Regions from separate parts of the Brevibacillus humidisoli genome, predicted to be linked through region 1. Evidence: riboswitches for the same ligand, from Rfam matches in the RefSeq annotation. Region 1 holds a riboswitch; each other region holds the start of a gene.
The links. A riboswitch is a leader RNA that binds a small molecule or an ion and turns the genes downstream of it on or off. The one in region 1 is predicted to bind S-adenosylmethionine.
Positions count from the first base shown of each region.

Region 1 (7,886 bases):
GCGGCCGGAAGACTTTGACCTCTCCAGCTATGAAGATCTATTGTACCTGTACAATATGGTGCAGAAAAAACAATCGTTCAGCATTAATGAAATGACAGCGATCGTCGAAGAGCTGGGCAGCATGAGAAAGCAATCGTAAAAGGATTGTAAGCGCCGGACCGCTATGGTTCGGCGCTTTTCTCTCTTTCTTCATCCAAACATTTTGTCTTCTATAGAGAAAAAAATAAAAATCGTCCTGGCCGCGTAAGGAATCGCTCGTTTTTTTTCGTCTATCTCCCAGTAACGTCAAGGAGGGGCACATGGATAAATCAGGAAAAAGATCTGTTTGAATATCCTTGGTGAGATCAAAGTTGAACAAAAGAGATTCTATCGGCTAGAAGAAGGACAGGACACGCACCGTATCAAAAATTTGTGGCCAAAGGTGCAGCTATTTGGATCGGACTGTAGATAGAGAGATTTCCGTGCGGTACATGGAAGGAGTTTGTGATAAGAGATCCAGATGGATATGTGATCGGATTCGGGCCAGCTCAAAAGCGGAGATGCCTATATCTCCATCTCCTCCCCCCATCTCAATCACAATCCCCATCTTCACACGGTACGACGGAAGAGATTTGAATGCGTTTCCACACCACATATCCATACAGGAGCGGGATGCCCAATACGCTGCTGAGCAGTACATTGGATGTGGCTGGCGTAACCGCCCACCCGAAAATCGCCTCCTGAAACGGAGTCTCAGACACCATCACATCAAGCAGCGCCGCAAGCGTAAGTCCTGTATAGTTGCCGGCTGCTGCCAGCACAACAAACATCACCAGGTGCATGCCCAGCATCTGGCCCTGTCTAGGCTGATATCCGGGAACGACATACAGCAGCCCGGTAATAAAACCGATGATGCCGTTGGCGACACTCCAGTGCCACCAGATATCCTGAAGAAGCAGATCCACTCCCATATTCCCCAGAAAGCCGACGAAAAAACCGGTTACCGGCCCAAATATTGCAGCAGTAACGGCCAATATCGCGATAGCAGGTCGAAAGTGGGCAGTATCTCCTACTTCGATGCCTGCTGTTGCATAAGACAGAAAGGCATACAAGACGGATGCGGCTGTAATGACCAACCACCTGTATCGCCAATCGACACGTCGCTCGTTGAACACAAGATTCCCTCCTGTTCGGACTAGCTACCAGTATATTCCCAAAACCAGTACAGATCAAACTACTGCAAACCATTTTACCATTCTGAAACTTTTCCCTGTGGTTGTTCGTAGTCTCTATAGTAAACAATAAACCGAGTACGGATAAGGAGGAACACGAATGATCATAACGACTACCAGCACACTGCAAGGAAAAGAGATCGTGGAGTACTACGGCGTGGTTAGCGGAGAGGTAATCATGGGGGCCAATGTGGTACGTGATTTTCTCGCCGGTATCACAGATATTATCGGAGGACGCAGCGGAGCATACGAAAGCAAGCTGAATGAAGGGCGGGAACTGGCCCTTCAGGAGATGTCCGAGAAAGCCAGACGACTCGGGGCCAATGCCGTCATCGGAGTCGATCTCGATTTCGAAACACTGCGCGAAGGCATGATGATTGTCGTCGCTACGGGAACGGCGGTTCGAGTCAAGGAGTAATCGTCAACGAGCAGGCTCCCTCTTTTCCTAGAGGGAGTTCGTTCGTTGTAAATACCGGTAATGTTTGACAAGCTTTTTTTGTTACAGTATAATCCAACTAATCAGATAGGAATTCTGACCAACCATATAACGAAAATCTCTTATGAAGAGAGGTGGAGGGACTTGGCCCAATGAAACCTCGGCAACCTAATTGTTTAATTGTGGTGCCAAATCCAGCGGAACTGCTCCGGGAGATAAGAGAGGAATGGTAGACCTGAATTGAATCTGGCTTCCACCTCTTCCTTCGGAAGAGGTTTTTTCATGGAAAGGAGCGGATGACCCCCATCGATGTAATACTGTGGCACAAGAAAACGGAGTCCAGACTGATGCGCACATGTTCTGCACCATAGAAAAAAGGAGAGAAATCAAAATATGAAAAAGAGTTTATTAGCAGCTATCCTGCTCATAATGGCTACATTGGTTTCAGCATGCGGCGGCAAAGAAGAAGCGGCCCAAACAGGCGGACAATCCGCCGAGCAGCAAGTGATCAAAGTAGGTGTGACCGGGGGACCGCATGAAGAGATTCTGAACAAGGTGAAAGAGGTAGCGAAAGCGGAAGGTTTGGAAGTAGAGGTCGTCGTATTCAACGACTACGTCCTGCCGAACCAGGCTCTTGACAAAGGAAACATTGACCTCAACAGTTTTCAGACGATTCCGTTTCTCGAAAAATTTAACCAAGACCATAAAACCAACATCGTGGTAATCGGCAAAACTGTCACCTTCCCGATGGGGCTATACTCCACCAAGTATAAAAGCGTAGAGGAGATCCCTGAAGGGGGAATCGTCGGGATTCAAAATGATCCGACCAACCGTGCGCGAGCACTGCTGCTCTATCAGTCAGCCGGTCTGATCACATTAAAAGAGGGTGTCGGCGATCAGGCCACACCGCAAGATATCACCGATAATCCGAAAAACCTGGAGTTCAAGGAGCTGGAAGCACCGTTTCTCGCTCGCTCACTCAACAATCTTGATGCAGCCAGCATCAATACCAACTTCGCCATGGAAGCCGGGTACAATCCAACGAAAGATTCGATCTTTGCAGAAGGCGGAGACTCCCCCTATGTAAATGTTCTGGCTGTGAACGAATCAGAGAAGGAGAACCCTACCTACAAAAAACTGGTGGAAATCTACCGTTCCGAAGAAGTGAAGAAGTTTATCGAAGAACACTTTGCAGGAGCAGTGCTCCCCTCCTGGTAGGGAAACACATCTTTGAACAGCGAGGAGCCCCGATCCATGATACAGCTTACCGATATACACAAGACGTACAGAGTTGGAAACAAGCAGATAGATGCGTTGAAAGGCGTCAGCGTACAAATCAAAAAAGGAGAAATTTTCGGCGTAATCGGCTTTAGCGGAGCAGGCAAGAGCACCCTGCTCCGTACGATCAACTTGCTCGAAAAGCCTACCAGTGGAACAGTCGCCGTCAACGGCCGGGACATGCTGGCGCTAAAAGAGAAAGAGCTGCGCAATGCCCGCAAAAAAATAGGCATCATCTTTCAACATTTCAACTTGCTCTCTTCCTACAACGTGTTTGACAACGTCGCCGAGATTTTGCGGATGAACCGCGTGCGCAAAGACGTGATCGATAAAAAGGTGGCCGATCTGCTGCGTCTCGTAGGGCTGGAGGACAAAGCCAACGCATATCCGGCACAGCTTTCTGGCGGGCAGAAACAACGCGTCGGCATCGCCCGAGCTCTCGCTATGGACCCCGAGATCCTGTTGTGCGATGAGGCAACCTCTGCTCTCGACCCACAGACGACCGATTCGATTCTGGAGCTTCTGCTCGATATCAATCGAAGATTTAACTTGACGATTGTGCTGATCACCCATGAGATGCAGGTGATCAAAAAAATCTGCGATCGCGTAGCGATCATGGAAAACGGTGTGATCATCGAGCAAGGCAGTGTGATCGATGTTTTTAGCAGTCCGAAGCAACAGACCACACGCAACTTCATCCGGACGATCTTTGACGACGAAGTCCCGGCCGACATGATGGCCAAGATCAAGCATACCGGTCCCGCTGCCAAAGTGCTGCGAGTCGCCTTCCGCGGCGATGCGGCCTTGGACCCGGTGTTGGGAACGTTGACGGCTCGCTACCCGGTCACCACGAACCTGTTGTACGGCTCCATTACCTCCATCAAAGGTACAGCGCTGGGCATCCTGCTGCTGCATATATCCGGAGAGGAGAACGATGTGGAGGAAGCAATCGCTTACCTTCGCAAGTCCGTCTACAGTGTCGATCTAGTCCCGCAAGAGGAGGTGGCAGGATGATCGAACGTCTGCAGGAAATGCTGCCCTTGTTCGGGCAATCGCTACAGGAAACAGTGATCATGGTGGGGATTTCGCTGTTTATCGCTACCTTGATCGGCATCCCGCTGGGAGTGCTGCTGGTGATCACCCGGCCCGGCCATCTTGCGCCAAGCGCATTGATTTTCCATACCCTGAATACAATCATTAACGTGATTCGTTCGCTCCCGTTTATTATTTTAATGGTGGCGATCATTCCGTTTACAGAGTTGATCGTCGGCACGTCAATCGGTATCGAAGGGGCGATTGTCCCACTCATCGTCTATACCGCCCCATATATCTCCCGCTTGATGGAAACGGCACTGCTGGAGGTGGACCGCGGGGTGGTTGAGGCCTATCAGGCCATGGGTGCATCTCGCTCGCAGATCATCTTCCGCATCATGATTCGTGAAGCGAGACCTGGTATCGTCTTGTGTCTGACCATTGCCACCATCGGTTTGATCGGTGCAACCGCCATGGCGGGTGCGGTGGGTGCCGGCGGCTTGGGCGACCTTGCTTTGCGCTACGGGTATCAGCAGTGGGATATTGAGGTGATGATCGCCACGGTGATCATCCTGATCTGTCTCGTACAATTGATCCAATCATTGGGAAACTGGGCTGCCCGCAAGTTAAAAAAGAGCGCGTAATCCTGTTATCGCGCACGGGAGGCATACAACATGAGGCTAAATCAAGCCAGTCTGCTTCGCGACATCAGACGCTTGACCGCAGACGAACGGGCGACAGAGACCGAATCGATCCTGCTGCAGCACAGCAAGGACGAATCGCATCACAACCCTGTACTGCCTGATATCGTGGTCTTTCCCGTCTCAACAAAAGAGGTGTCCGCCATCCTCCAATACGCCACCGAACACCACATCCCTGTGGTTCCCTTTGGAGCAGGCTCCAGCCTGGAAGGGCACTGCGTCCCGCTCAAGGGCGGCATCTCGATCGACTTCCAATACATGAACGAGATTCTGGAGATTCGTCCCGAAGATTTTCTTGTCCGCGTACAGCCTGGAGTGACCCGCACTCAGCTAAACCAGGCGTTAAAGAAATACGGACTGTTTTTTCCCGTTGATCCAGGTGCTGCTGCAACCCTCGGCGGAATGGCAGCAACCAACGCCAGCGGAACGACTAGCGTCCGCTATGGGATCATGCGCGACCAGGTTCGTGACTTGGAAGTGGTCCTGGCCGACGGCAGCGTGATTCACACTGGTGGATTGGCCGCAAAATCCTCTTCCGGCTACCACTTAACCAGTCTGTTTGTCGGTTCGGAAGGGACGCTGGGGGTGTTTACCGAGATTACGCTGCGCGTGTACGGCATCCCGGAAGCGATCGTCGCAGGAAGAGCGGCGTTTCCAACAGTACAAGCGGCGGTAGACGGGGCGATTTCGCTGCTGTCTGCCGGCATCTCGGTTGCCCGGGTGGAACTAGTCGACAGTCATTCCATTCGACAAGTGAACAAACACAGTGAGACGAACTATCCTGAACAGCCTACCTTGTTTTTGGAGTTCCACGGCAGCGAGATGTCAATCAAGCACGATGTGACATTTGCGCGGGAGTTGCTTGAGGCAAACGGCTGCGAAGAGTTTTTGGTGGAATCCGATTCACAGCAGCGCGCCAAGCTGTGGGAAGCCCGCCACAATCTGGCCTACGCCTATAAACACGGCAATCCGGGCAAGGAGATGATGTTGACTGATGTCTGCCTACCTCTCTCCCAATTAAGTGAGGCGATTGTATACGCCAGAGAGATAATCGAGGCGACAGGCCTTGTCGGAGGCGTACTTGGCCATGTCGGAGATGGGAACTTCCACTCTGTCCTGATGTTTGACACACAGAATCCGGACGAAGTGGCCAAAGTGAAAGAGGTAAACGAAAAGATCGTCGAATACGCCCTGGCAAAAGGGGGCACTTGCACGGGAGAGCATGGGATTGGCATCGGCAAGATCAAGTACCTGAAACGAGAGCACGCAGATACCCTGCCGCTCATGAAGATGATCAAGCACCAACTGGACCCTCATCTCATCTTAAATCCGGGCAAAATCCTGGAGATGTAGCATTCGCACAGCTGTTTTTCACGCACAACGAGGCCGGGGATCACTCCCCGGCCTCGTACTATCGCTTCATCTCTAGTGATTGACAATCCCGATCGGACGTTCCGTCTCCTCACTCGGAGAATCCAGGATACAGCCTTCTTTCCAGAGCAGGTAGCGTATACTGTCGACCAATGCCTCCCAGCTCGCTTCAATCACATTGGTAGAGACACCTACTGTACTCCAGCGTTCGCCGTTATGCATCGATTCGATCAGCACCCGAACCTTGGCTGCCGTGGCCTGACTTTCATCCAGTACACGCACCTTGTAGTCGGTCAGGTACATCTCTGACAGGCAGGGGAAGTAATCCTCCAATGCTTTGCGCAGGGCGTTGTCCAGGGCGTTGACTGGACCATTCCCTTCTGCGATCGTATGCACGATCTGACCGTTCACGTTTATCTTGACCATCGCTTCGGAGAGGATCGACTTCTCCGCCGACTTTTCCATCCATATCTTGAACGACTCCAGCACGAACAGTTGACGCTCCTCGCCTGACGCCTGCAACAGCAGCAAAGAGAGCGACGCCTCTGCTCCCTCGTATTGATATCCCTGATACTCCCGTTCCTTGATCAACTTGATCATCTCACGCGACTCCGGCTGCTTCCGGTCAAAGGTAATATTCATCTCTTCCGCCTTGGCCAAGAGATTGCTCTGTCCGGCCAGTTCAGAGACGAGCACACGACGTCTGTTGCCGATCTGCTCAGGTACGAGATGTTCGTACGTTTGCGGGTTTTTCAGTACGGCACTGACGTGAATGCCGCCTTTGTGGGCGAAAGCACTATTGCCGACAAATGGCTGGTTGGTCGGCATCGCCATGTTGGCAATCTCCGCCACATAGCGCGACAGAGAGGTGAGCTGAGCCAAGTTTTCCGCACTGACACAGGAGTAGCCCATCTTCAACTGCAGGTTGGGAATCACTGAGATCAGATTTACATTGCCGCAGCGCTCGCCTATGCCATTGATCGTACCCTGCACCTGCGTTGCCCCTGCCTGTACGGCGGCCAACGAATTGGCCACTGCCAGCTCTCCGTCGTTATGAACATGGATGCCAATCGACGCTTGCAGACTGCTGCGCACCGCTGCCACAATCTCGCTGATCTCGTGCGGCAGACTGCCTCCATTGGTGTCACACAGGACAAGCCAATCAGCACCTGCTGCCTCTGCGGCCTCCAGTACGTTTAGGGCATAGACCGGATTCTGTTTATACCCGTCAAAGAAGTGTTCAGCATCAAACATAACGGTTAACCCGTGCTGCTTGAGGAAACGGACCGAGTCAGCAACCATCCGCAGATTCTCTTCCAGCGTTGTTTTCAATGCCTGCGTAACATGCAGATCCCACGATTTCCCAAAGATAGCGGCCGCCTTCACGCCGCTGTCGAGAATCGCCTTCAGATTCTGATCCTCCTCAGCGCTCACCCCCGGGCGGCACGTGCTGCCAAACGCAGCAACCACGGCATGACCCAGAGGAACCTCTTTCATACGCTCAAAAAACGCCATATCCTTGGGATTGCTGCCCGGCCAACCGCCCTCGATGAAATCGACCCCGAACTGATCAAGGCGCACAGCGATCTTTACCTTGTCTTCGACAGATAAGCTGATACCTTCTCCCTGTGTCCCATCACGCAAGGTGGTATCGTACAAACAGATCCGTTTCTCTCCCAAGTTTTCCAACTTCAACACTCCATCTTTTCCAATTGTTTAAATTGTCTTTTTATTTGATATGCTTTAGGGTTGCCTAACAGTATACCATAGCTATTCCAAGAAAAAAAAGAGCATGGGTTGCTCTTTTCGCAATCTTGTCAAAAGTAAAGAATGGAATTGTTTTTTTCAGCGAGAGTG
Region 1 covers NZ_CP087263.1:3,104,733-3,112,618, forward strand. The annotation lists gene LOK74_RS15265 (DUF1128 domain-containing protein) at 1-139, shown strand, start outside; gene LOK74_RS15270 (ECF transporter S component) at 570-1,154, opposite strand; gene LOK74_RS15275 (YbjQ family protein) at 1,312-1,629, shown strand; SAM riboswitch class I at 1,767-1,869, shown strand; gene LOK74_RS15280 (MetQ/NlpA family ABC transporter substrate-binding protein) at 2,041-2,865, shown strand; gene LOK74_RS15285 (methionine ABC transporter ATP-binding protein) at 2,902-3,939, shown strand; gene LOK74_RS15290 (methionine ABC transporter permease) at 3,936-4,601, shown strand; gene LOK74_RS15295 (FAD-binding oxidoreductase) at 4,632-6,011, shown strand; gene cimA (citramalate synthase) at 6,084-7,709, opposite strand; gene LOK74_RS15305 (alpha/beta hydrolase) at 7,875-7,886, opposite strand, start outside.

Region 2 (7,886 bases), 520 kb from region 1:
TCGTGTTGCAATAGCATGTCTTTCCCTCCTATATAAAAAATGTTTCAGATAAAAATATCCCACAATGCCTCTGGCGATCCTTGTTTGGCCACCCGCGTTGCCATGCCCCGAGATGCCCCGCGAAACAGACTTCACCACAAACGGCAAAGACGGGGACCCAAGCCCCGTCTCTTTACCCAATTCTTTCCTATTCATTATAACACGCTTTCCATCCTACACACGCTTTGCATCTTAACATGCCTTTACATCTTAACACGCTTTACAACCATCGCACGTTTCTCCACTCGCGACACGCTTTACGCCGCGCGAGAGTTCATATTCTCCATATAGCTGTAGAACGCTTCTTTCTTCTTCTTGAACAAGAAGTACGAGACCGCGTAAATCGCAATCACCAAGCCGATCAGCAGCCACGACTGGGAGAGGAAGGCGAGGAAGATCAGGCCAGCGATCGGTTTGGTCAGGATACCAAAGCTGGTGATCAGCAGCACGCCGGTAGGGATGCTTACCCCTACCTCTGTCGCGACCTGGGTAAAGATCGGTGCGGTATAAGTAGCCAGATAGAGTCCCAGGCTGAACCAGATCGTCCCGGAGACCAGCACCTTAAAGATGTTTCCGTTCATGATCGCAACCAATCCCTGTACCATGAATGGCAGCGCGATCAGGTCAACGACAGGCAGTACTTCGTTGCCAGGCAGGATCAGGGCCATCAGCACCATGATCGGGATTAGCGTGATACCGGAGATCAGCGTAGCAGCCTCACCATAGCCGGCCGCGTCGTTAACCCCGAGGTACCACTCGCGGGACTTGCTGCCCTGCTTTCCTTTTTTCTTGGCTGCCTCTGTCAGCGGCAGGAAGGCTTGCGCAAAGATACCGGATACTTTCGGGAAAATCGCCATCACAGCAGCAGTAGCCACACCGACAGTAGCGATTTCGCCCCAGGAGGCAAGCGTGCCCAGTTCTTTCAGGTTCCCCATGATGCCGAGGAACAAGCCGAGCAGCAGACCGAGCGCGATCGGTTCCCCGAGGAAGCCGAGCTTTTTCTGCAAATCGCTGGGGCTGAGGTTGATCTTGCCTGCACCCAGCTTGTCCAGAATCCAGTTCATCCCGATTCCGAACGGCACAGTCCCCACGTGGTGGAGCTGGACAATCGTACAGTTAGGATAATTGAAGTAAGTAGACCAGCGTCTGGCAATCATTTCAGAGAACAAAAGACTGTATAAGTTCAATACGATCATGCAGCCAATCGCCAGTGCCATGCTGTCGGTGATCAGGTAGATCATCGAACCCCATACCATGTACGAATAGTTGTTCCACAGGTCCCCTGGTTGGAAGATGTTGGTCCAACGAGCGAGGAACAGCACGATTTGCAGCAGGATTCCCAGACCGAGGAAGATCATTCCCACTTCGGTTGAGTAGGCGACGACGGCGGTAGCCTGCCAGCCGATGTCAAAGACGGGCAGCTTCACGCCAGTGCTCTCTACCATCTGCTGAACAACCGGCATAATAACAGGGATAAAGGCATTCAACAGCAGGGTGAATCCTTGCAGACCGATCCCGGCGTAGAGCGCGGCGAAAAACGCTTTTTTCACCTGCACCTTCAAAAAGAGGGCGACGATGAAGATGATAAACGGCACGAAGATCTGTGCGCCAAACGTGTCAAAAATCTGCTTCAGTGTTTCCAAAAACATGGTGGTTCCTCCTTGGTGTATTCAACTGTTATGCGTTGATTTGCTCAATCACTTTAAGTACTTCTTCCAAAAACCCTTCCTCGTCAAAACCGGTCAGGAATCCCACGGCGTTGATAGCGGGAATGCTTAGATTCTCCGGTACAGGGGTGGTGTAGGCGATGAAGTCATAGCTGCCCATCTCGGCGTAACTTTCCACCTGCTGCGGTTTCACTTCCGTCGTGGTGATCTTGTAGCCCTTCTCGGCCAGCGCTTCTTTCAACTTCTCGGCCACCATCGTGGAGCTGACTGTCCCCGAGCCACACACCGTCAATACGTTAAACGTTGTTTTCATCTTCGTTCCTCCATCCTTATTGGTAATCTTCCTGCGTTTGGCAATGGTCCTTATTTGGTCACCGTCTGTGCGCTTACGACGCCGCCTAACAGCTCGTACACGCGTTGTCTGGTCGTGGCCTCGCTGATCCCCAGCAGCAGCTCTTTGTCCTGAAACAGCTTCATGAAGTTGCGCAACAGCTGCAGATGTTCCTCCGGCTTGTGGATCGCCAGCATGACGACGATCTTTACGCCTACGGTAACGTCAGGGCTGCCCATCATGGAAAAAGAGACTGGTTCCTTCAGGGTCGCAACCGCTATCGCCGACTGGTTGACGTGAACCGGATCAGCGTGCGGGATGGCGACATAGACGCCTTCGCTGGGAAGTCCGGTCGGATGCAGCTTCTCCCGCTCCACGACTGCGTCCCGGAAGCTGTCCTTCACATACCCCCTGCTGTGCAGCAGAGCGGCCAATCGGCTCAGGATATCCTCCGCCTGCTCCGCTTCCGCCCCCAGCAGGATCAAATCTTCATCAAACGTACTCACAACCATTTCACTCCTTGTGCAACCCCTATTTTCTCGATGGGATAACTATGTTTTGTTTGTATACGAATGCCGCAGCCGCTGCCCTCCTCACCCCCGCGCATCAAAAAAGCCCTTCACTCACAAAAGAGAGAAGGGCTGTCATCCGGTTCAGGATTGATAGCAATTCTTCTCATCTTCGGAATGATTACACATTCACTCTGAAGTTGGCACCGCTGGCGAAGCGCCCGGTTGCCGAGGTTTCATCGGGTCAGTCCCTCAACCTCTCTCGATAAGAAAAGATTGCAAACTATTTATACGGTTGTAACATTGAACTCATTCTAGCCTGCTTGTCGAATTGTGTCAACTGATTTTTTGTCGACCGGCATCAGCAGTTGCCGCAACGTCTGCTGGTCGGCAGCATCGGCACCTAGCTTGCCAGCAGTATCAGCACCTAGCTGGTCAGTAGTATCGGTACGTGGGTCAGTCAGTAGTGCCGGTATGTGAGCCAGTTCCCGGTATGTGAGCCAGTTCTCGGTCTGTGAACCAGTCGGTAGTTCCCGATCTGTGAACCAGTCGGTAGTTCCGATCCTTGAGCCAGTCGGTGAATCTGCTCAGCTGCCCCGCCCTACGAGCTGGTCATCGTGCCGCCATTTACGTGGATGATCTGCCCCGTCACGTAGGAGGAATCTTCAGAGGCCAGGTAGACATAGGCCGGAGCAAGCTCGTAAGGCTGTCCAGCACGCTTCATCGGCGTCTCCGTGCCAAAGGTCGCTACCTGCTGTGCGGAAAAACTGGAGGGGATCAGGGGCGTCCAGATCGGGCCCGGCGCCACGCCATTCACGCGAATCCCTTGTGATACGAGAGAGCCGGACAAGGAACGGGTAAACGTGACGACAGCCCCTTGCGTAGTAGAGTAGTCGAGCAATTGTGTATTTCCTTCATACGCGGTGACGGAAGCAGTATTGATGATCGTACTTCTCGGCTGCAGATAAGGAAGCACCGCCTTGGTCATGTAAAAGAATGAAAAGATGTTCACTTCAAATGTCGTTCGCAACTGCTCGGCGGAGATGTCCAGAATGCTCTCCTGAGGGTATTGGACCGCCACATTGTTGACGAGCGTGTCGATCTTTCCGAAGGTCTCCAGGGTCTGCTGTGCGGTGTACTGGGAGAGCCGCTCATCCCGGATGTCGCCGGCGATCAATAAACAACGGCGGCCATACTGCTCCACCCGCTGCCTGGTCTCGGTGGCATCCACATGCTCATCGTAGTAGACCAGCACGGAGTCAGCCCCTTCTTTGGCAAACGCAATCGCCACCGCCCGCCCAATCCCGCTGTCCCCGCCGGTAATGATCGCCACTTTATCCTGCAGCTTCCCGCTTCCCTGATAACGCGGGTTGTCCGAGAGGGGTCTTGGCACCATGATGGCTTCGATGCCCGGATGACGGTCCTGATGCTGGGGAGGAAATGTGATCGGCACGTTTTCACATTGCCTGACCCAGCCTAGATACGGATACATAACCGGTTAAGCCTCCCTTTTGGGTATTTTCCCTGTACTCTATTCCGGCATCCGTTGATCTGTGCTACCTCCCGAGGCAGGCTTGGCAAACTGCTCAATCTCATCCTTAAACTCCTCCAGCAAAGCAGGCGTGTACCGCTTCTCTCCTTTTCGATCCCGTACCTTCCGCCAGAGGAAGGCGGCGATTTCCAGCTTGTTTTTCCACTGCTTCGACTGCGGATCGGCGTGGAACTCTTTTACGAAGCCGTTCCACTGATAGGTCTTGTCCTCAGCAGTAGGCGGATTGGCCTTGGTGTGATTCTTCTGGCGGCTGCTATCGTACACCGCAATCAGATCAGCCACCGTCATCTCTTGGTCATTCCGCTTCTCTGCGTCCCGCAGAGCGGCAGCCATCTCCTTGGTGAACGAGAACTTGTTTACCCCGTAATATTCTTGAAAAAAAGCCCTCGCTTCTTGATTAAACCGAAACCCTTCCGGAATCAGCCGGGTCTGTAATGTAATCGGGCCGGATCGCTGCTTCCGCCGCTGCTGGGTTGTCTTTGCCCGCTGGTTGTGGACGGTTTCTCCTATTAGCAGATGGACAATTCTCTCCTCCAGCTCCGCTTTGGTGCCGGACGAGGAGAGCCCGTTCTGCCTGCAGATGGCAGCCAGTTCATCCTTGTACCAATAGTGAGCGCGAAACTCTTCCCCCGACATGTCGGGGGCAAATGGGGGACGCTGTATGCTCATCATCTTCCCTCCGTTTTCTCTTTTGTCCCCATTATATCCCGGCAGCGGGCAGGCCGGACAAGCCTCTTCTCCCCTGTCCTGTTTCAATAGGGAATCTCTGCTGTCCGAGTCGGATCCTGCATGTCTGCCAAGGCCACAAACAGATTGGGGGGGTGCTCCGCCAAGCGATGGCACAGATACAGATACCACTCGGTGCCGTACGTGAGATAAATTCGCAGCTTCACGCCCTTTTCTCGCAGCTGCTTGCTCAACTCCGGCTGAATGCCGTACAGCATCTCCATTTCCACGAACGGCAGGTGAGCATATCCCTTTTGCTCAATCACCTGGATCAGGTGCGCATCATGGGTGGCGATCGAGATGGGATGGCGAGCCGCTGTACACCGTTCCACCAGTTCGAGATACCGTTGATTGACACCCTCGCCCCGCGGCAGTGCAACCTCAGGTGGTTCCTTGTACGCCCCTTTGACGATGCGAATTCTGCCCGGCAAAGAGAGCAGGTGTGTCAGATCCTCCTGGGAACGGTGGAGATGGGCCTGTATCGTAATGCCGATGTTGGTGTATAGGAAAGCCATTTTTTGATAGAGCCGCAGGATCTGTTCTGTCTTGGTCGACTCCTCCATACTGATCATCAAGGTTACGCCCTGTTTGTTTGCTGCTTCCGCCATCTCCAGCAGGTGGGACTCGGCCAATCCAGGATCAATGGACAAACCGATATGAGACAGATCGAACGATACAGTGGCATCCGCTTGTCGACGGCCCACCTCCTCTATCAGCCGCAAAAACGTCGTCTTCGCTTCTCTGCAGGCGGCGATGTCGGTCGTGTTTTCACCGATGTACTCCAGTGAGACCCGGTACCCGCCGGCAGATAGGTAGTCGGCTGCCCTCAATGCATCCTCGACTGTCTCGCCTGTCACGAAGCGGCGAGCTGCGGCAAATAGCAATGGATAGAGATTAGGCGACTGTTGGACGTATTCCTTTACCGCCTGGCTGCGGGCGATCGTCTTCAACACATCGGCCGCCAGTCTCTCCTCGTCGTTGTAGTAGCTCATCTTGCTCTCCTCCTCATCCTTTGTCCTATCATCGTTTGTGGACTATATGCATCTACCGTAGCATGCTAAACTGAGAAATATCAGATCCACTTCACGTGAAAAGTAGTAGTACCAATTGACCGAGGAGGACTCCGCCTTGCTCTGGATCACGATCGATCGAACACAGCCAGTGCCGCTCATCCGACAAATCTATCAACAGATTCGCAGCAGAATCTTGCAGGGAGAGCTGTCCGCAGGGTTTCGTCTCCCTTCCACCCGCCGCTTGGCAGGAGAGTTAGAGGTTTCCCGCAATGTGGTGATTGAAGCGTATGAGCTGTTGTTGGCGGAAGGGTACGTGACAAGCGTCAGAGGGGCCGGGCATTATGTGGCAGGGGATGTGCTGCTGCCGTCAACCGCCGAACTGGCTGCTCCCTACCAGCCTGCCCCAGCGGCAGAAGCCGGGCAGATGGGTGACGTGATCGACTTTCGATCCGGAATCCCGGCACTCGATCAGTTTCCCCGCAGGATATGGGCTCAGATCGTACAGCAGATCTGCCGCGACGAATCGTCTCTGGCACTGGGCTATGACCGGCCAGAGGGACGCTGGGAACTGAGACAGGCTGTCTGCACGTACCTGCTGAGAACCAGGGGGATTCGCTGCCAGCCTCATCAGATCATAATTACCTCGGGGGCGACGCAAGCTCTCACCCTGATCGGCAAAGTACTGCTGTCACCCGGCAGCGAGGTGCTAATCGAAGATCCGATCACTTGCGACATCCAGACGATCTTTACAGAAGCGGGCGGGACACTCATACCGATCTCGGTGGACGAATCAGGTATGCAAACGGCTGATCTGCCCGCCGACGGTTCCCCCCGCTTTCTCTTTGTCACGCCGTCCCATCAGTTTCCACTCGGTGGTACAATGCCGATTCAGCGGCGCATCCAACTGATCCAGTACGCCCGCAGCCATGACTGTTACATCGTCGAAGATGACTACGACAGTGAGTTCCGTTATGAAGGTGCTCCGGTTAGTGCGATAAAAGAGCTGGACAGCGAACGAGTCATCTATATCGGCACCTATAGCAAGACGCTGTCGCCGATGCTTCGCCTGGGATACCTGGTCCTGCCGGAAAAGCTGGTCACACGCTACAAGCAGGCCAAGTGGTTCACCGACCTGCACACTCCATCGCTCGATCAGCTCACGCTCGCCCGCTTCATCGAACAGGGGCATCTGGACAGGCACATCGCGCGGATGAAAAAGCTGTACCGACGGCGTAGAACATGTCTGATCTCGGCCCTGCAGGACGCCTTTTCCGATCAGGTTCGCATCTTGGGCGAATCGACCGGACTGCACCTGGTCGCTCAGTTTCCCGGATTCAACTTTACCCTGGAGCAGGTCGAACAGATTCTCTCCGTCGGCGTTCGCATCTATCCCGTCGAACAACATGCCATCGTCCGCGGCAAGCACCCCGATAAACTGATCATCGGTTACGCCAATCTGACAGAGGAGCAGATCAGAGAAGGGGTGCAGAGGTTGAAAACGGCGCTTGCTCCATGAGGATATATGTCGCTGCGTGTACCGAGGCATCTGCGTAATATTGCCGTGTCACGCGTAATACTTTTGTAACCTTTTCGTAAGGCTCAGCTAAGTTTTTCGACGTATACTTGATCCCGACATCAACTTAATCCAGCATCTACTAGATCCAACATCAATCTTTTTCCTCGTGGGGACTTGTAGGGTGCGGGCTCTTCTCCCCTGTTGCAAAACGGCGCCCCCCTGCAGCCAAGCCAGATGATGTTAAAAAACGGAGGAAAGCATGATGTTCACCGTATTAGTGGCTGATGACGAAGTGAATATTACCGATGTTTGTACCCGTTATCTGGAGCGCGAATGCTATCGCGTAGTGACCGCGCACGATGGGGAGGCTGCGCTGCGGCTCTGGAGAACGGAACAGCCGGATCTGATCATCCTGGATGTGATGATGCCCAAACGTGACGGCTGGCAGGTTTGCGAAGAAATTCGCAATGAGCAGGACATCCCGATTATCATGCTGACCGCTCGCGGCGAGGAGATTGACCGGGTGATGGGAC
Region 2 covers NZ_CP087263.1:3,619,952-3,627,837, forward strand. The annotation lists gene LOK74_RS17680 (L-fuculose-phosphate aldolase) at 1-17, opposite strand, end outside; gene LOK74_RS17685 (PTS galactitol transporter subunit IIC) at 297-1,688, opposite strand; gene LOK74_RS17690 (PTS sugar transporter subunit IIB) at 1,717-2,019, opposite strand; gene LOK74_RS17695 (PTS sugar transporter subunit IIA) at 2,070-2,543, opposite strand; SAM riboswitch class I at 2,710-2,818, opposite strand; gene LOK74_RS17700 (SDR family oxidoreductase) at 3,148-4,038, opposite strand; gene LOK74_RS17705 (SAP domain-containing protein) at 4,078-4,767, opposite strand; gene LOK74_RS17710 (proline dehydrogenase family protein) at 4,851-5,816, opposite strand; gene pdxR (MocR-like pyridoxine biosynthesis transcription factor PdxR) at 5,953-7,353, shown strand; gene LOK74_RS17720 (response regulator transcription factor) at 7,616-7,886, shown strand, end outside.
Region 2: linked by a shared signal. The riboswitch ahead of LOK74_RS17695 (PTS sugar transporter subunit IIA) and the one ahead of LOK74_RS15280 (MetQ/NlpA family ABC transporter substrate-binding protein) in region 1 are both predicted to bind S-adenosylmethionine.

Region 3 (7,886 bases), 110 kb from region 1:
AATATTATCATTCCCAATTGGCTTTGGCAATACTCTTTCTTGATAAGATGGAGATGTTGGCACACACTAGGAAAGAGACGGATATCTGCTTGCCCGGTATGTTTTGCCAACGGTATAATAGAGTGAAATCGAGATTCCCGAGGAGGTGGGCAGTATGGAGGAATTTCCGCAACTACGATCCATATTTGAACGGACCAAAGATGGCATCGGCAAGTTTATGTCGATGTTGCAGCCCATCATCGACAACGCGCAGGATGAGCACACCCGGCTGTACTATCACCACATCTATGAAGAAGAAGAGCAGCGACTAGACCGTTTAAATGAACTGATTCCACATCTCAATTCGATCATCAGCGAAGGCAAGGCTGCACAACTAAGCAATCGCGAGTTGTCCCGCTTACTCTCCGACATTAATCTGGAACGATTCGGCCTGCACAACTTCCGTGAACACCTGGAACTTGCCATGTACGAATTCACAGGTGAAGAAGATCGTGAATGGCTCAGTCAAATGCGCGACAATACCCAAGCTGACTATCTGACGGTAAAAGAGGTGATGGCTGGGTTGACCGAGAGAGTTGCAGATGTGAAAGTGGGCAATCTGGTTGATCACGATGAAGGACACAGTATTCATCAGGTAGACCATCTCCAGGCATCGGCTGGTGCGCTCAAAGATACCGGGAGCCATTCATCACCTCAACAGGTGGTAGAGGTATCCAAACCAGGCAAAAAAGGTTTGACCGTAGGCAGTCTGCGACTTACATAGCTAAGTTAGGGCAGCGAGTGGATTTCTTGATGGCACTGCTGGTGACTGCTCAAACGTTGCACATGGAAAAACCGTACAATGACCACAGGAGGAAAAGTATGGACAAGCTGCGAAAATTTCCGGACTCTCCCCTTTCCAAAGAAGAGTGGGAGCAACTGGACGAAGCTGTTATTGAAATGGCGCGCCGTCAATTGGTCGGTCGTCGTTTTATCGATATTTACGGACCACTAGGCGAGGGAGTTCAAACGGTAACAAACGATATCTACGAAGAGTCCCGCTTCGGCAACCTGAGTCTGCGCGGGGAATCGCTGGAACTGACCCAGCCGAGCCGCAGAGTCAGTCTGACGATTCCGATTCTCTACAAGGATTTTATGCTCTACTGGCGTGACGTCTCACAAGCTCGTACCTTGGGGATGCCGCTTGATCTCAGTGCAGCGGTCAACGCTGCAGCCGGCTCCGCCTTGATGGAGGATGATTTGATCCTCAACGGTTCTGATCCGTTTGAGCTGCCGGGTCTCATGAACGTCAAAGGACGGCTGACGCACATCAAAAGCGATTGGATGGAATCGGGCAACGCCTTTGCCGATATCGTGGAAGCCCGCAACAAATTGTTGAAGATGGGCCACAGCGGCCCCTATGCCTTGGTCGTATCGCCAGAGCTGTACTCGCTGCTGCACAGAGTCCACAAAGGGACCAATGTACTGGAGATCGAGCACGTGCGCAGCCTGGTCACAGACGGGGTATACCAATCACCCGTCATTAAGGGTAAGGCAGGCGTACTGGTTGCCACCGGCCGTCACAATCTCGATCTGGCCATCGCTGAAGATTTTGACACGGCCTTCCTCGGCGACGAGCAGATGAACCACCTGTTCCGTGTATACGAGTGCGTGGTTCTGCGAATTAAGCGCCCCAGTGCGATTTGTACGTTGGAGGAAGCAGAGGGCTAATCACGGCAGGCTAATGACGTCGTGTTAATCACGGCAGTTAGTTTTGAACTTAGCTCAGTGGGAATATCCTAACCGGTTATGGAATGAAAACAAGCGGCACGCCTTTCACGGCTTGCCGCTTGTTTATGTACCACTTTTTATGAAAAGAAGCGCTAAGCGATCCGTACGACCTTTGTTTGCTCCCCGGATGGGAGGAATGGCAGATCAACGTGCTCTCTTGCCTGCTCCAGTCCCACATCCTGAACCAGTATCTGCACCTCTTCCTGAAACGGAGGCGTACAACTACCCTCGTTCAACTCACACAGACGCTTAAGATGACGCAGGCGCTCTGCCAGCTTTTGTTCCCGCATCCACTCGTTTTGCAGCTCGCATACATTCACGTGCCTGGCATCGGCGATCATGCCAATCTCGTTGACGTGTACGATCAAGCGCTGCCCCTCTTCGGTGACAAAGCCGATCGAACAAAACTGGGAAGCTGCCATTTCCAAACGCGTAATCACCGCATTCCGGTACTCCTCTCCGGAACGAAGGCGAAGCATGCCAGCCTCTACCGCACCGCCCACTTTTCGCTCATTGGCAATCACCGTATACATATCTGTGTAACCGTCGATCTGGTACCGCATAACGCCCTCCTGTGTACAGCGAAGATCAGTTCACATGATCAAGCGAAATGATACTCATTATCATTATCTGCAACCATCGTATAATGAAAATCATTATCTGTCAATATCAAGCTCACAGCAAGGAGTGTTGTTTCTGCATGAGTTTATCGTTAGTTTATCCAGACATACTCTTTTCTAACAAACCTCTTTTGGCTCTCGTTTACCCTATGCAGTTGCCCAGCAAAAGGTGAAAAATCGTCAAGACTCGACCCAATTTTCCGAATTTACTGTTTTCACGTGAAACAAAAAGTCAACCAAGTACCTGATTGACCTGATCATATGAAAATGCCCAGCAAGCCACAAGCGCTGCTGGACACCCTCCTATCGTCCTGCTGAAAACAGTTCCAATCTGGCGATTCGCTGGACAGCCTCGACCAATCGCTGCTCCGATGTCAACAATGCTACCCGAACGTAGTTTTCACCATGCTCACCGAATCCAATGCCCGGTGCTACCACAACGTGTGCCTTTTCCAGCAGCAGATCAGCAAACGCGGCTGACCCCATCTTGTCCGGCACCGGCAGCCAGGCAAAGAAAGAACCTTGCGAAGGCGACGCCTGCCAGCCGATCTGTCGCAAGCTGTCAAACAACGCATTGCGACGACTTTCATAGGTTTCGACCAGTTGGCGTACGCACTCCTGTGTATCGGTCATCGCCCGTACTGCCGCCATCTGTACAGCACCAAACAAACTGACAAAATAGTGATCCTGGAGCAGGTTCATCATGCGAACCAACTCCCGGTTGCCAACCATTGCACCGACACGCCATCCTGCCATGTTGTAAGTTTTGGACAGTGTGTAGAACTCCACCCCTACCTCTTTGGCGCCAGGGGTCTGCAGAAAGCTAACCGGCTTCTTGCCGTCGTAACTGATCGCACCATAGGCGAAATCGTGACATACGACGATCTCATGGCGCCGTGCAAAGCGGACTGTTTCCTCGAAAAACTGGATAGGGGCAGTAACCGCAGTTGGATTGTTCGGGTAGTTGAGGAACATCAATCTTGCCCTCTCCAGATCTGCCGGCGTCAGCTCACCGTAGCCGGGGAGAAACTGGTTCTCTTCCCGCAGCGGCATCATCACCATGCGCCCGCCGGATATTGCCACGCCCGACCAGTAGTCTGGATATCCCGGATCGGGCACCAATGCCACATCACCGGGGTCAAGCAACACCTGACAAATCTCGACAAGCCCGGTTTTGCTCCCAAACAAGATGGCGACCTCTTCTTCCGGATCGAGATCCACATCGAATTCCTGCTTGTACCAGTGGGCAACTGCTTCTTTCAGTTCCCGTCTGCCCTGGAACGGCGGATACTTGTGATGCATGGGATCGGCAGCCTGTCTCTGCAATTCTTCCACAATATGCGGGGGAGTCGGCAAGTCAGGATTCCCCTGCCCGAGGTTGATAATGTCATGCCCTTCCGCTATTACCTTGTTTACTTTGGCCACAAGAGTAGAAAAGAATTGCGTGGGTAGTTGATTCATGATGGAAGCGGGTCTGATGCGCATCGTCTGTCCTTCCTTTCAAGCCAAAGAATAAACCCCTTCTTCCATACAGAAGAAGGGGTATGCATCTGCCAGCACAGCCTTATCTGTCAGGAAGTACTCCTGCTGGATTTGGCACAGCATCTCGCTTGTGGGCGAGACCCGCTGCCGGGCTTCATAGGGCCAGTCCCTCCGCCTCTCTCGATAAGTGATCGACTTGTCAGATCGTTCTGTTTTCGATCTTTTTCTATACTAGCGGGGGGTTGCAGCAATGTCAATCCCCCCGTTTACAGCTGTTTGCTTACTTGTCGGTCTGCTGGATCTTGACCTTGGCGCCATCCTTCAGCATCGTCTGACCTTTTACGACTACTTGATCACCTTTATTCAAGCCGCTCAGGATCTCGATCTTGTCGCTTGACTCGGCCCCAGTGGTTACTTCCACCTGCTTGGCCTGATCACCTTCTACAATGTACGCATAACGCTTGCCATCCTGATCGAACACAGCCGTTCTCGATACAACCAGTGTCTTGGCATTCTCGGTGCCATCGCTCAGCTGCACATTTGCGACCATGTCAGACTTTAATTCACCTGTTGGATTGGGGATCGAGATTTCTACCGGGTATCCCTTGACCTGTTGATCCATCACCGGGCTGATCGCCGTTACACTAGCTTCCAGTTCTTTATCCAAAGCCGGCAGGTGAACCGTCACCTTGGAGCCAACCTGAAGCGTTGTAATCTCCTGTTCGGAAACGTTCACCTTGACCAGCAGCGGATCAGTGGTAACTAGCACGACTACCGGCATCTGTGGCGAGGCCATCTCTCCTACCGACCCTGAAACAGATGAGACTACGCCAGAGATAGGAGCCGTAACCGTTGAGTTGGCCAGTTGTTCCCTAGCGTTCTCCAGAGAGACTCGAGCCTGGTCAACCGAGGCTTGGGATACACCGATTCCCACTTGCTTCTGCGCTGCGTCGTAGGTAGCTTTTGCATTGTCATAGGCCGTTTGCGCATTGGTTACAGCCGATTTCGCCTGCTCATATTGCTGCTGAGAGATGGCACCCTGGCTGAATAACTGATTCATCCGTTGTTCATTCAGCTTCGCGTCTTTCAGCGCCTGCTCTGCCTGGGTCAGGCTGTTTTTAGCCTGCTCCACCCCTTGAGCGGAACTTGTATCGCTCTGCTTGAAGTTGGCCAATGCCAGCTTGTAAGCCGCTTCTGCCTGCTGCACGCTGTTCATCAGGTCCTGTTGATCCAGCTTGAACAGCACATCTCCCTGGCTCACTTTTTGTCCCAGTTCAACATTGAGTGTTTGAATCTTGCCGCTTACCTTAGGAGCGACCTGTACCGTCTTGCCTGGGGCAAGCGTGCCTGTCAAACCTGCTGCTACGCCAACCGATCCTTCGGTCAAACTCTCCACCTGTACCGGGATAGGCGCTTCTTCCTTCTGTTCCTCCACCGCAGTCGGTTGGGCACTACAGCCGGCTAACACCAATGTCAGCATCACAAAACTCGTCAGGTATTGTTTTACACGTCTCATATGTTTCCTCCTTCCAGACTCGGTCCGGCTTCTTCGGCGGCTGTTTTCAGGCCCCGGCGCTTGCGAAAGCGGAACCCACGAATCTTGCGTCCCCAATCGTCAAACAAGGTGTAGACGACCGGGATCAAGAACAGTGTGATCAATGTGGAAAAGCTGAGACCGAAAATGACGACGATCGCCATAGGAGCCATCGACTCATTCCCCGAACCGCCGCCAAACGCGAGCGGCATGATGGCAAGTACTGTCGTCAATGTTGTCATCAAGATTGGACGCAGACGCAGCGGCCCTGCTTGGAGAATGGCCTCGTTTCTCTCTTCTCCCCGTTTTCGAAGCGTGTTCACGTAGTCAATCAACACGATCGCGTTGTTCACGACAATCCCGATCAATAGAATATACCCGATCAAAGCTGGCACACTTAGCGGGTTTCCGGTCAACAACAGCCCGACCACGACGCCAATCAAGGTTGGCGGAATGGAGAACATGATGATGAACGGACTGAACAGGGATTCAAACTGGCTGGCCATCACCATGTAGACCAGAGCGATTGACAAGATGATCGCCAGTCCAAGGCTGCTAAAGGATTCAGCCATCTCTTGAGCATCCCCGCCCATTTCTACGATGTAGCCATCAGGCAAAGAAAGCTGATCCAGTTTCGCCCTGATTTCCATCGTGATCGAATTCAGATCCCGTCCGACAGTATCTCCGGTAATACTTACTTCCCGAGCCTGATCGGTACGGCTGATCATCTGCGGTACAGCCTCTTCCGTAATCGTGGCAACAGAGGAGAGAGGGACCTGCGCTCCGCTCGCCGTGGTGATACGCAGTTGATTGAGGAAGCTGATATCTTCCTGGAACGTCTCTGGCATCTTGACAACCACGTCAATCTCATCTTCACCTGTGCGATAGCGGGTGACCGTCTGTCCCTGGAATACCGTTCGCACGTTGGAGAGGATCTGCGACGTGCTCAAACCATAATGACTAGCTTGGTCTGCATCGATTTCAACCTGGTATTCCACCTGGGTTTCTTCCAATGAGGATGATACGTTGCGCATCCCAGGCACACTTTTTATCTCTTCCATCACGACGCTGCTGATATCCTTCAGGACGTCCAGATCATCACCACGCAAACTGATGCTCACCGGTGAGCCAGATGACGTACCCGATTGATCCACTTCTGATACGGTGATCTCAGCACCCGCTATGTTGGACAGCTGTTGCCGCAGATCTTCCACTACGTCAACCGTCTCTCGCGTACGGGCCTCTTTGTCGACAAGCGTCAGCTCCAACTGTGCCTGGTTGCTCATCGCATTGGCAACGATCGCAGGACCACCGCTGCTGCCCATCGAGATGTACAACTGCTCAAGCTCCGGCACTTCTTTAACAATCGCTTCTGCTTGCTGCACCACTTTTTCCGTCTCGGAGAGCACCGTACCGTTTGGCGTTTTGATCGAAACCGATATCTTGCCCTGGTCCATCCCCGGAATAAACTCGGCTCCTACCATCGGAGTCAATGCAATGGCTCCGATAAACAATACGATCGTCCCACCGATGACCGTTTTCCGGTGGGAAAGCGACCAGCGAAGCATCCGGCCGTAGAGTCGGCTCACTTTGCTAAACCACACGTTAAACCAGATGATCGGATTGAGGCCGCGGTAGCCTGCTTCGTAGATCGATTCATCCGGAACCCGCTTGAGCCAACGAGAACTGAGCATCGGAACCAAGGCCAGCGAGACAAACAGCGCTGCTACGTGCGAGTAGACAACGGCCAGTGCCATGGGACCAAACAGTTCGGAGGCCAATCCTTCGACGAAAACAATCGGCAGGAAGACGGAGATTTGCGCGAGAGCAGAAGCCATGACAGCCGTACCTACTTCTTGCGAGCCCAACTTGGCCGCTTCCAGCATACTTTTTCCTTCTTGTCGTAGGCGGTAGACGTTTTCTAGGATAACGACCGCAAAATCGACCAGAGACCCCAGTCCCAAGGTTAATCCGCCCAGCGAGATCATGTTGATCGTTTGTCCGGTAAAGTACATCAGACAGAAGGTGGTAATCACCGAGATCGGAATGACGATCGCGACGATCAACATAGAACGGAAGCTGTTCAAGAACAGAAGCAGGATCACAATGGAGAACAAACCACCAACCAGTGCATGCTCGGCAACCGTATAGATCGAATCTTTGATAAATACGGACGCATCCATAATCGTTGTCAGTTTCATGTTCTCAGGCAATTCTGCCTTCAGTTCCTGAAGGGCTTTATTTACTTCATCGGCCACTTCAACTGTGTTGCCGCCGGATGCCTTGGTGATGTTGAGCCCGACACTCGGCTGGCCGTCCAGTGTCGCCTTTTGTGTCACTTCTTTATACGTATCGTTGATCTCGGCGATGTTTTTCAACGGAATGGACCCACTGGCCACGCGAATCGGCGTATTGCCGATGGCCTGAACTGTACCGTACTCGCCTTCCACACGGATGTTCAGTTTTCCGTCGCCTTTCCG
Region 3 covers NZ_CP087263.1:2,994,193-3,002,078, forward strand. The annotation lists gene LOK74_RS14795 (IMEF encapsulin system ferritin-like cargo protein) at 155-763, shown strand; gene LOK74_RS14800 (family 1 encapsulin nanocompartment shell protein) at 862-1,710, shown strand; gene LOK74_RS14805 (hypothetical protein) at 1,863-2,333, opposite strand; gene LOK74_RS14810 (pyridoxal phosphate-dependent aminotransferase) at 2,694-3,875, opposite strand; SAM riboswitch class I at 3,952-4,062, opposite strand; gene LOK74_RS14815 (efflux RND transporter periplasmic adaptor subunit) at 4,153-5,388, opposite strand; gene LOK74_RS14820 (efflux RND transporter permease subunit) at 5,385-7,886, opposite strand, start outside.
Region 3: linked by a shared signal. The riboswitch ahead of LOK74_RS14810 (pyridoxal phosphate-dependent aminotransferase) and the one ahead of LOK74_RS15280 (MetQ/NlpA family ABC transporter substrate-binding protein) in region 1 are both predicted to bind S-adenosylmethionine.

Region 4 (7,886 bases), 830 kb from region 1:
TTCGCAGTTTGATCCGGCTGCCGCAGAAAGTGGGGTTTTGCCTCGACACCTGCCATTTGTTTGCCAGCGGTGTATGGAATGGAGAGAATCAGGACGAGATGCTCAGCCGGGCGGGGGAACTGGGCTACGTAGATCATCTCAAAGTGATCCATTTAAACGACTCGCAGTACCCAAGCGGATCACACCGAGATCGTCATGCCTCCATCGGTCGTGGACAGATAGGTGAAAACGCCATCCGCGCTTTGCTTACCGCTCCTCCATTGGCGGATTTGCCGGTGATCCTGGAAACTCCTGTTCCGGACGGAGGTTCCCACCGTGACGAGATCCAATACGTGAAAGAACTAATTGCGAGGGGGAATGATGCAGGTTAATTGATTGCTATGATCGTCCTATGCTAAAATTAACATGCTTAACAACATCGTTAACGTTGGTCTGACACGTTTTTGGAGGCGATCACTTGGAGTCTGTACTTCATCAACTGGAACGAAAACTGAGTGACGAATGGGAGCGATCTGGTGAACTTGGCGGGAACAGCGCCTTACACGCCCGCTTGCTCGCCTTGTTGTTTTTTTCGGCCCGCCCACTGAGCCTGCAGGAAATGGCGGAGCACCTAGGCGTGACGAAGGCGGCTGTCAGCGTCAGAATTCGCGCTCTCGAGGAACAAGGCTTCTGTCACAAGAGTTCCAACATCAGCGATCGCCGGGATTATTACTATTTGGTAGAGGACCTCGGGATGGCGATGCTCACTTGCAACCTGGAAAACATGTACAGGTTTTCTGCGTTTCTCAAGCGGCTGCTCGAGGAGTGGCCAGCCGACTACCCGACCGAGGAGCAAGAGGCGTACGCGAAGGCGAAGCGCCGTTTGATCGAGATGAACGCATTTTATGACCTGTTGTTTGAGCGGTTGGACGGCCTGGAGGAAGAGTGGAAGAGACGAAAACAGGAACTGTCACAGCAGCATGGCTAGGTAGTAGACGTTTTTGCGGGAGTTTTCCTGCAGTTCCGTCATCTGTCCCATTCGTATCGAAAGAGCCGAGTGGCCCCTAAGAGGTTACCAATGCGCTTGCACATAAAACAAGTGCTTCGATCAACCATCATCCGCATGGATAAACAAACCTTTTCATAGTGATGCAGATGTAGGAGGATAACGATGAAAGCAACCGGGATAGTACGCAGAGTCGATGAATTGGGAAGAGTAGTGCTTCCCAAAGAATTGCGAGATGTTTTTAACATAGAGATTCGGGACTCTCTGGAGATTTACGTCCAGGACGACAAGATTATTTTGAAGAAGTACGAGCCTGCTTGTGTTTTTTGTGGTGATGCCGGGGATATTGTTCATTTCAAAGGAAAGTTGATTTGCTCGAATTGTATTTCGGAGATTGGTGCAAGCGTAACCGCTTAACTGGCAAATCGCAAGAATCGGTGCAATCGATGTCGTGAAAATGGATAGTAAAAAAGGTGGCCGCGGCCACCTTTTTTTATGACTAAAATTTGGGAGCAAATTACATCTCTTCCGGCGCAGCCAGACCGAGCAGGCGAAGCCCTTCTCGCAGAACAGTGACGACGGCGGACACCAGGTGAAGCCGTGAATGCTTGATCTGCTCATCCTCAGCCAGAATGCGTACATTGGCGTAGTACTTGTTGAAAGCTTGCGCCAGGTCAACCACGTACTTGCCCACTTGAGACGGATCGAACTGCTCGCGGGCACGATCGACCACATCAGGGAAGGCGTTGAGCAGGGTGACCACAGTCCAGGCTTCCGAACTGTCCAGTGCTCCTTCTGCGATGTCCGGCGTATCTGCCCGATAGCCGCCTTTGCGCAGCAAGGAGCAGGCGCGGGCGTGGGTATACTGGACGTACGGGCCTGTCTCGCCTTCAAAGGTGAGCATCTCTTCCCAGGAGAAGTTGACGTCGTTGAGACGGAAGTTCTTCAGATCGTGGAAGATGACCGCGCCAACACCTACTTGACGAGCCACTTCTTCCTTGTTCGCCAGCTGCGGATTTTTCTCATCGATCACCTTGCCGACGTCCTCGATGGCCTGTGCCAGCACTTCCTCCAGCAGGACGACCTGCCCTTTGCGCGTCGACATCTTCTTGCCATCCTTGAGCATCATGCCAAACGGTACGTGATACATCTCTTTGGCCCACTCGTAGCCCATCTTTTCCAGCACGCGGAACAGTTGTTGGAAGTGCAGACGCTGCTCATTGCCGACCACGTAGACCGCTTTGGCAAAGTCGTACGTCTCATGGCGGTACAGAGCGGCGGCCAGATCCCGAGTAGCGTAGAGGGTGGCGCCGTCCGACTTCTTGATCAGACAGGGAGGCATCTCGTATTCATCCAGGTTGACCACCAGCGCACCATTAGACTCCACCAACAGATCTTTTTCCTCAAGCAGCCGTACGACCCGATCCATCTTGTCGTTGTAAAAAGCTTCTCCGTGCGTAGAGTCAAACGATACACCGAGCAGTTTATAAATCTTCATGAATTCCTTTAGCGATTCGTCACGGAACCACTGCCACAATTGCCTTGCTTCTTCATCGCCGTCTTCCAGGCGCTTGAACCATTCCCGCCCTTGTTCTTCCAGCGATTCATCTTTTTCCGCTTCTTCGTGGAACTTGATGTAGAGCGACAGCAGTTCCTTGATCGGCTTCGCTCTTACTTTCTCTTCGTCTCCCCACCGTTTGTAGGCGACGATCAGCTTGCCAAACTGGGTACCCCAGTCACCGAGATGGTTGATGCGAACAGGACGGTAGCCGTGTTTTTCCAAAATGTTGGCAATCGCATTGCCGATCACGGTAGAGCGGAGGTGGCCCATGGAGAACGGCTTGGCGATGTTGGGGGAAGACAAGTCGATCGGTACGTTGCGCCCTTGGCCGATGCTGCGATTGCCGTAGGATGAACCTTCTTTCGCTATCGTCCCGATCACCTCGGCCGTTACCAACGAACGGTTGAGGAAGACGTTCATGTATGGTCCGACTGCTTCTACTTTGTCAAGGTAGTCGCTTTTGACCAATCCGGCCAGTTCTGCGGCTATCTGTGGAGGTGCTTTGCGCAGCACTTTTGCCAATTGGAAACACGGAAAGGCGATATCGCCCATCTGCGGATTGGGCGGTGTTTCCAGCATCTCCTCCAGCTTTTCCAGGGAAAAGTCGGCAATCTCCAACTTCTGCAGCGCAGCATGAAGGCTTGTTGCCACTTGCTGTTTGTAACTCACTACTTTCTACCATCCTTTCTTGGCTACGAGAAAAACCTCCCGCCTCCGCAAAACGAAGAGACGAGAGGTGGATTGGTTTGCTCTCGTGATGTCAGCTATGTAGCATGAGACAAATGCGGTTGATCTGCTTTATTATAGCGAACAAGCAAGGGAGTTGCAACTCTCCCTCGCTTGTGGCTTACTCGGATGAATCACTTTCGTTGGAATGCCGCTTCTCGATCTCTGCCAATTGGGAGAACAGCTTTTTGGTCAATGCTTCCTTGTCATCTGCCTGCTTCCACTCCCGTTTGTAGCGAAGCAAGGCATCCAGCATCTCCCGTTCTGCCTCCTGTTCCCTTTCTCGGTCGAAGTTTTCGCTGGGATCAAACGGGAGGATACGATCATCCGTACCTGTCCGATAATAGAGACGCTTCCAGTGCTCGGGATACTCATACGGCTGTTCTCCCAGCACGATTGCCAGTACGTCATCGGATGCGAGTGGCAGGAAGTATCGGTAATCGTCGCGACGCCCGCCTTCGGACAGGTTGATGTGGTAGAAGGAATACATCAGATAATGACGCTCCGTACCTCGTTCCTTGACCACTTGATAGGTCTCGAAGTCGGTTTGTTTCAACGACTGTACGACTTCCAGGCTGTCCAGGAATGTTTGTCTGTCCATTGTGTCGGGGAGGGACATCTTCTCTACTCCTTTTTGGCTGATGGTTCTGCTTTTACCATCAGCATAACCGTCACGAGGGGCATGGTCAACCTGAGACGGGAAAGAGCCTGAGTCTGCGTCAGGCTCTTTCCGCAACATTAGCAGTCTTTTGATTCCCCTACGATGACGAGCAGGATGAACAGAACCAGCACCAGGGCAAAACAGTTGTTAAAGATCCCGCCGCTGCAGTATGACGTACTCATTTTGTTTCTTCATCCTCCTTTCCGGTATGCTTCAGTTTATACATGAACACCTATCTTGTTGTGGGCGTTTGACCATAACCACGAAAAAAGGCTGCAATCTGCAATCCTAGGGAGATTTTGCTATTGACGGCTCTCGCATTTAGATGGTAACATACGGAAAAAGAAAAGATTATGGATGTATTCTCTTATCCAGAGAGGTGGAGGGACTGGCCCTATGAAACCTCGGCAACCGAACATCAGGTGCCAATTCCAGCAAAGCGGACGCTTTGAAAGATAAGAGAGGATTGATCATAGATGACATTCTGTCGAAGAATCCTCTTCTTATTTGCGTAAGAAGAGGATTTTTTTATTCGTCTACGAGCCAAGTCTCATGAAAAGGAGTAGAGATGGTGAAACCGACACGATTTACGGAACAACTACAGCGAAAGATCCTGGTCCTTGATGGAGCGATGGGGACCATGCTTCAGCAGGCCAATCTCAGCGCGGCCGACTTCGGTGGAGAGGAATACGAGGGGTGCAATGAGTTGTTAAACCTGACTCGTCCTGACGTGATCCGGTACATCCACGAGAAGTATCTGGAAGCGGGTGCCGATATCATCGAGACCAACACATTTGGCGCCACCAATGTGGTTCTCGCAGAATACGACGTGCAGGAGAAAGATATGGAGATCAATATCGCGGCTGCCAGGATTGCCCAGGAAGCGGCAGCAGCCTACTCAACGCCAGACTGGCCGCGCTTCGTCGCCGGTTCGATGGGACCGACGACCAAGACCCTCTCGCTGACTGGTGGTGTCACTTTTGAAGAGTTGGTCGAAGCGTATTGCCGACAGGCGAAGGGCTTGATCCTTGGAGGTGTTGACGTCCTCCTGTTGGAGACGGCGCAGGACACCTTAAACGTAAAGGCAGCAGGCATCGGGATTCGGCAGGCATTTGCCGAGTTGGAGCGGGAAGTGCCGGTGATGATCTCCGGTACAATCGAGCCGATGGGTACGACGCTGGCTGGTCAGAATATTGAGTCATTCTATATCTCCATCGAACACTTAAATCCGGTCACGATCGGGTTGAACTGCGCGACAGGGCCCGAGTTCATGCGTGATCATTTGCGTACGTTGTCACAGTTGGCGCAGTGTGGCGTCAGTTGTTACCCCAATGCCGGACTGCCCGATGAGGACGGACACTATCATGAATCGCCGCAGGGATTGGCCGCCAAAATGGCTGCCTTCGCTGAACGCGGCTGGTTGAATGTCGCTGGCGGCTGCTGTGGAACGACTCCCGAACATATCCGCGCGCTGTCAGAGGCATTAAAGGGATACAAACCGCGTGGTCAGGCTGCCCCGCATCTCAGCGCTGTCTCCGGTATCGATGTGGTGTATGTGGAGGAAGACAATCGGCCGCTGTTGGTTGGAGAGCGTACCAATGTTATCGGCTCGCGAAAGTTCCGCCAGCTGATAGCGGACGGCAAGTACGAAGAAGCGTCTGATATTGCGCGTGCCCAAGTGAAGCGCGGGGCCCAGATCATCGACATCTGTCTGGCCGACCCCGACCGGGACGAATACGCCGATATGGAGCAGTTCCTGCAATACGCGGTAAAAAAAGTAAAAGCTCCGCTGATGCTGGACTCGACTGACGCCAAGGTATTGGAGCTAGGGCTGAAGCATTCACAAGGGAAAGCGATTATCAACTCGATCAACCTGGAGGATGGAGAGGAGCGCTTTGCCCAGGTGGTCCCGCTGATCCACACATACGGTGCGGCAGTCGTAGTGGGGACGATCGACGAACAGGGGATGGCGGTTACCCGGGAGCGAAAACTGGAGGTCGCCAAACGCTCCTACGACCTGTTGGTCAATCGCTACGGGGTTCATCCACAGGATATCATCTTTGATCCGCTGGTCTTTCCGGTGGGTACAGGGGATGAGCAGTACATCGGTTCTGCACTGGAGACAGTTGAGGGGATCCGCTTGATCAAACAGGCGATGCCGGAGTGCAAGACAATCCTCGGCGTCAGCAACGTGTCATTTGGGCTGCCGCCGGCCGGTCGGGAGGTGCTGAATGCCGTCTACCTCTACCATACGACGCGAGCTGGATTGGATTACGCGATTGTCAACACGGAAAAGCTGGAACGATACGCATCGATTCCAGAGGACGAGCGTAGGCTGGCGGAAGCCCTGCTGTTTGAGACCAATGATCAGACATTGGCCTCCTTTACCGAGTTTTACCGACAGAAAAAGCAGACGGTGAAAGTGGAGACCTCTACGCTGAGCCTAGAAGAGCGGTTGGCCCGCTATGTGGTAGAAGGCTCAAAAGACGGGTTGATTCCTGATTTGGAAGAAGCGCTCAAGAAGTATGCGCCACTAGAGATCATCAATGGTCCGCTGATGGCCGGGATGGAAGAAGTGGGGCGTTTGTTTAACGACAATCAACTGATTGTTGCCGAAGTGCTGCAGAGTGCGGAAGTGATGAAGGCGTCTGTTGCCTTTCTGGAACCGTTTATGGAAAAGACGGAGAGTTCGTCAAAAGGCAAAATCCTCTTGGCCACCGTAAAAGGGGATGTGCACGATATCGGGAAAAACCTGGTGGAAATCATCCTCGGAAACAACGGTTACGAAGTCGTCAACCTGGGGATCAAGGTACCGCCGGAACAGTTGATTGCCGCCTGTCGCAGAGAACAGCCCGACTTGATTGGTTTGTCCGGACTGCTGGTGAAGTCGGCCCAGCAGATGGTGATCACCGCTCAAGATCTGCGAACGGCAGGGGTCGATGTCCCGCTGATGGTGGGTGGAGCGGCACTGACTCGCAAGTTTACGCAGACGCGGATCGCCCCGGAGTACAGTGGTGTGGTCGTCTACGCCAAAGATGCGATGGACGGACTGGAGCTGGCCAACAAGCTGCAGGACCCGCAGGCTCGGTCCCAATTGCAGCAGGCGATCCAGGAGGAGCAGGAAAAAGCGGCTGCGCAGGCAAGTGGAGGGGCAGCTCCGGGGAAAACGACTGCATCGATCAAGCGTTCTCCGATCAACCGGACCGGTCCTGTATTCACGCCGCCGGATCATGACCGACATGTCCTGCGCGACTATCCCATCAGCTATCTGCAGCCGTATCTCAACCTGCGGATGTTGCTGGGCAAACACCTGGGCGTGCGCGGCAACGTAGAGAAACTGCTCGCTGATGGTGACAAAAAGGTTACTGAGATCTACGCCGTGGTGGAAGATCTGCTCGCTTCGGCAAGAGAGTCAGGATTGATCCGGGCTCATGGCATGTACCAATTCTTTCCGGCACAGGCTGACGGTGACGATATCCTGATTTACGACCCTGCCAATACGTCTCGTGTCCTGGAGCGATTTAGTTTCCCGCGCCAGCCGTCGGAGCCTTATCTCTGCCTGTCCGACTTCTTGCGTCCGGTAGAGAGCGGCGAGATGGACTGCGTCGGGTTTCTGGCAGTAACGGCCGGACAGGGGATCCGCCATCAGGCGGAAGGGTGGAAAAATCAGGGGGAGTATCTACGCTCACACATCTTGCAGGCGCTGGCTCTCGAGCTGGCCGAGGCGTTTGCCGAGCGGATCCACCATGTGATGCGGGACGTCTGGGGCTTCCCCGATTCAGCAGACATGACCATGGCAGAGCGGTTCGGTGCCCGCTATCAAGGCATACGTGTCTCATTTGGCTATCCCGCCTGTCCCAACCTGGACGATCAAGAGAAGCTGTTCCGCTTGCTGAAGCCGGAGGATATCGGCATCCAGTTGACAGACGGATTTATGATGGATCCGGAAGCGT
Region 4 covers NZ_CP087263.1:2,270,033-2,277,918, reverse strand. The annotation lists gene LOK74_RS11335 (deoxyribonuclease IV) at 1-371, shown strand, start outside; gene LOK74_RS11330 (GbsR/MarR family transcriptional regulator) at 458-967, shown strand; gene LOK74_RS11325 (AbrB/MazE/SpoVT family DNA-binding domain-containing protein) at 1,151-1,402, shown strand; gene argS (arginine--tRNA ligase) at 1,503-3,215, opposite strand; gene LOK74_RS11315 (hypothetical protein) at 3,394-3,891, opposite strand; gene LOK74_RS11310 (YjcZ family sporulation protein) at 4,011-4,115, opposite strand; SAM riboswitch class I at 4,298-4,395, shown strand; gene metH (methionine synthase) at 4,502-7,886, shown strand, end outside.
Region 4: linked by a shared signal. The riboswitch ahead of metH (methionine synthase) and the one ahead of LOK74_RS15280 (MetQ/NlpA family ABC transporter substrate-binding protein) in region 1 are both predicted to bind S-adenosylmethionine.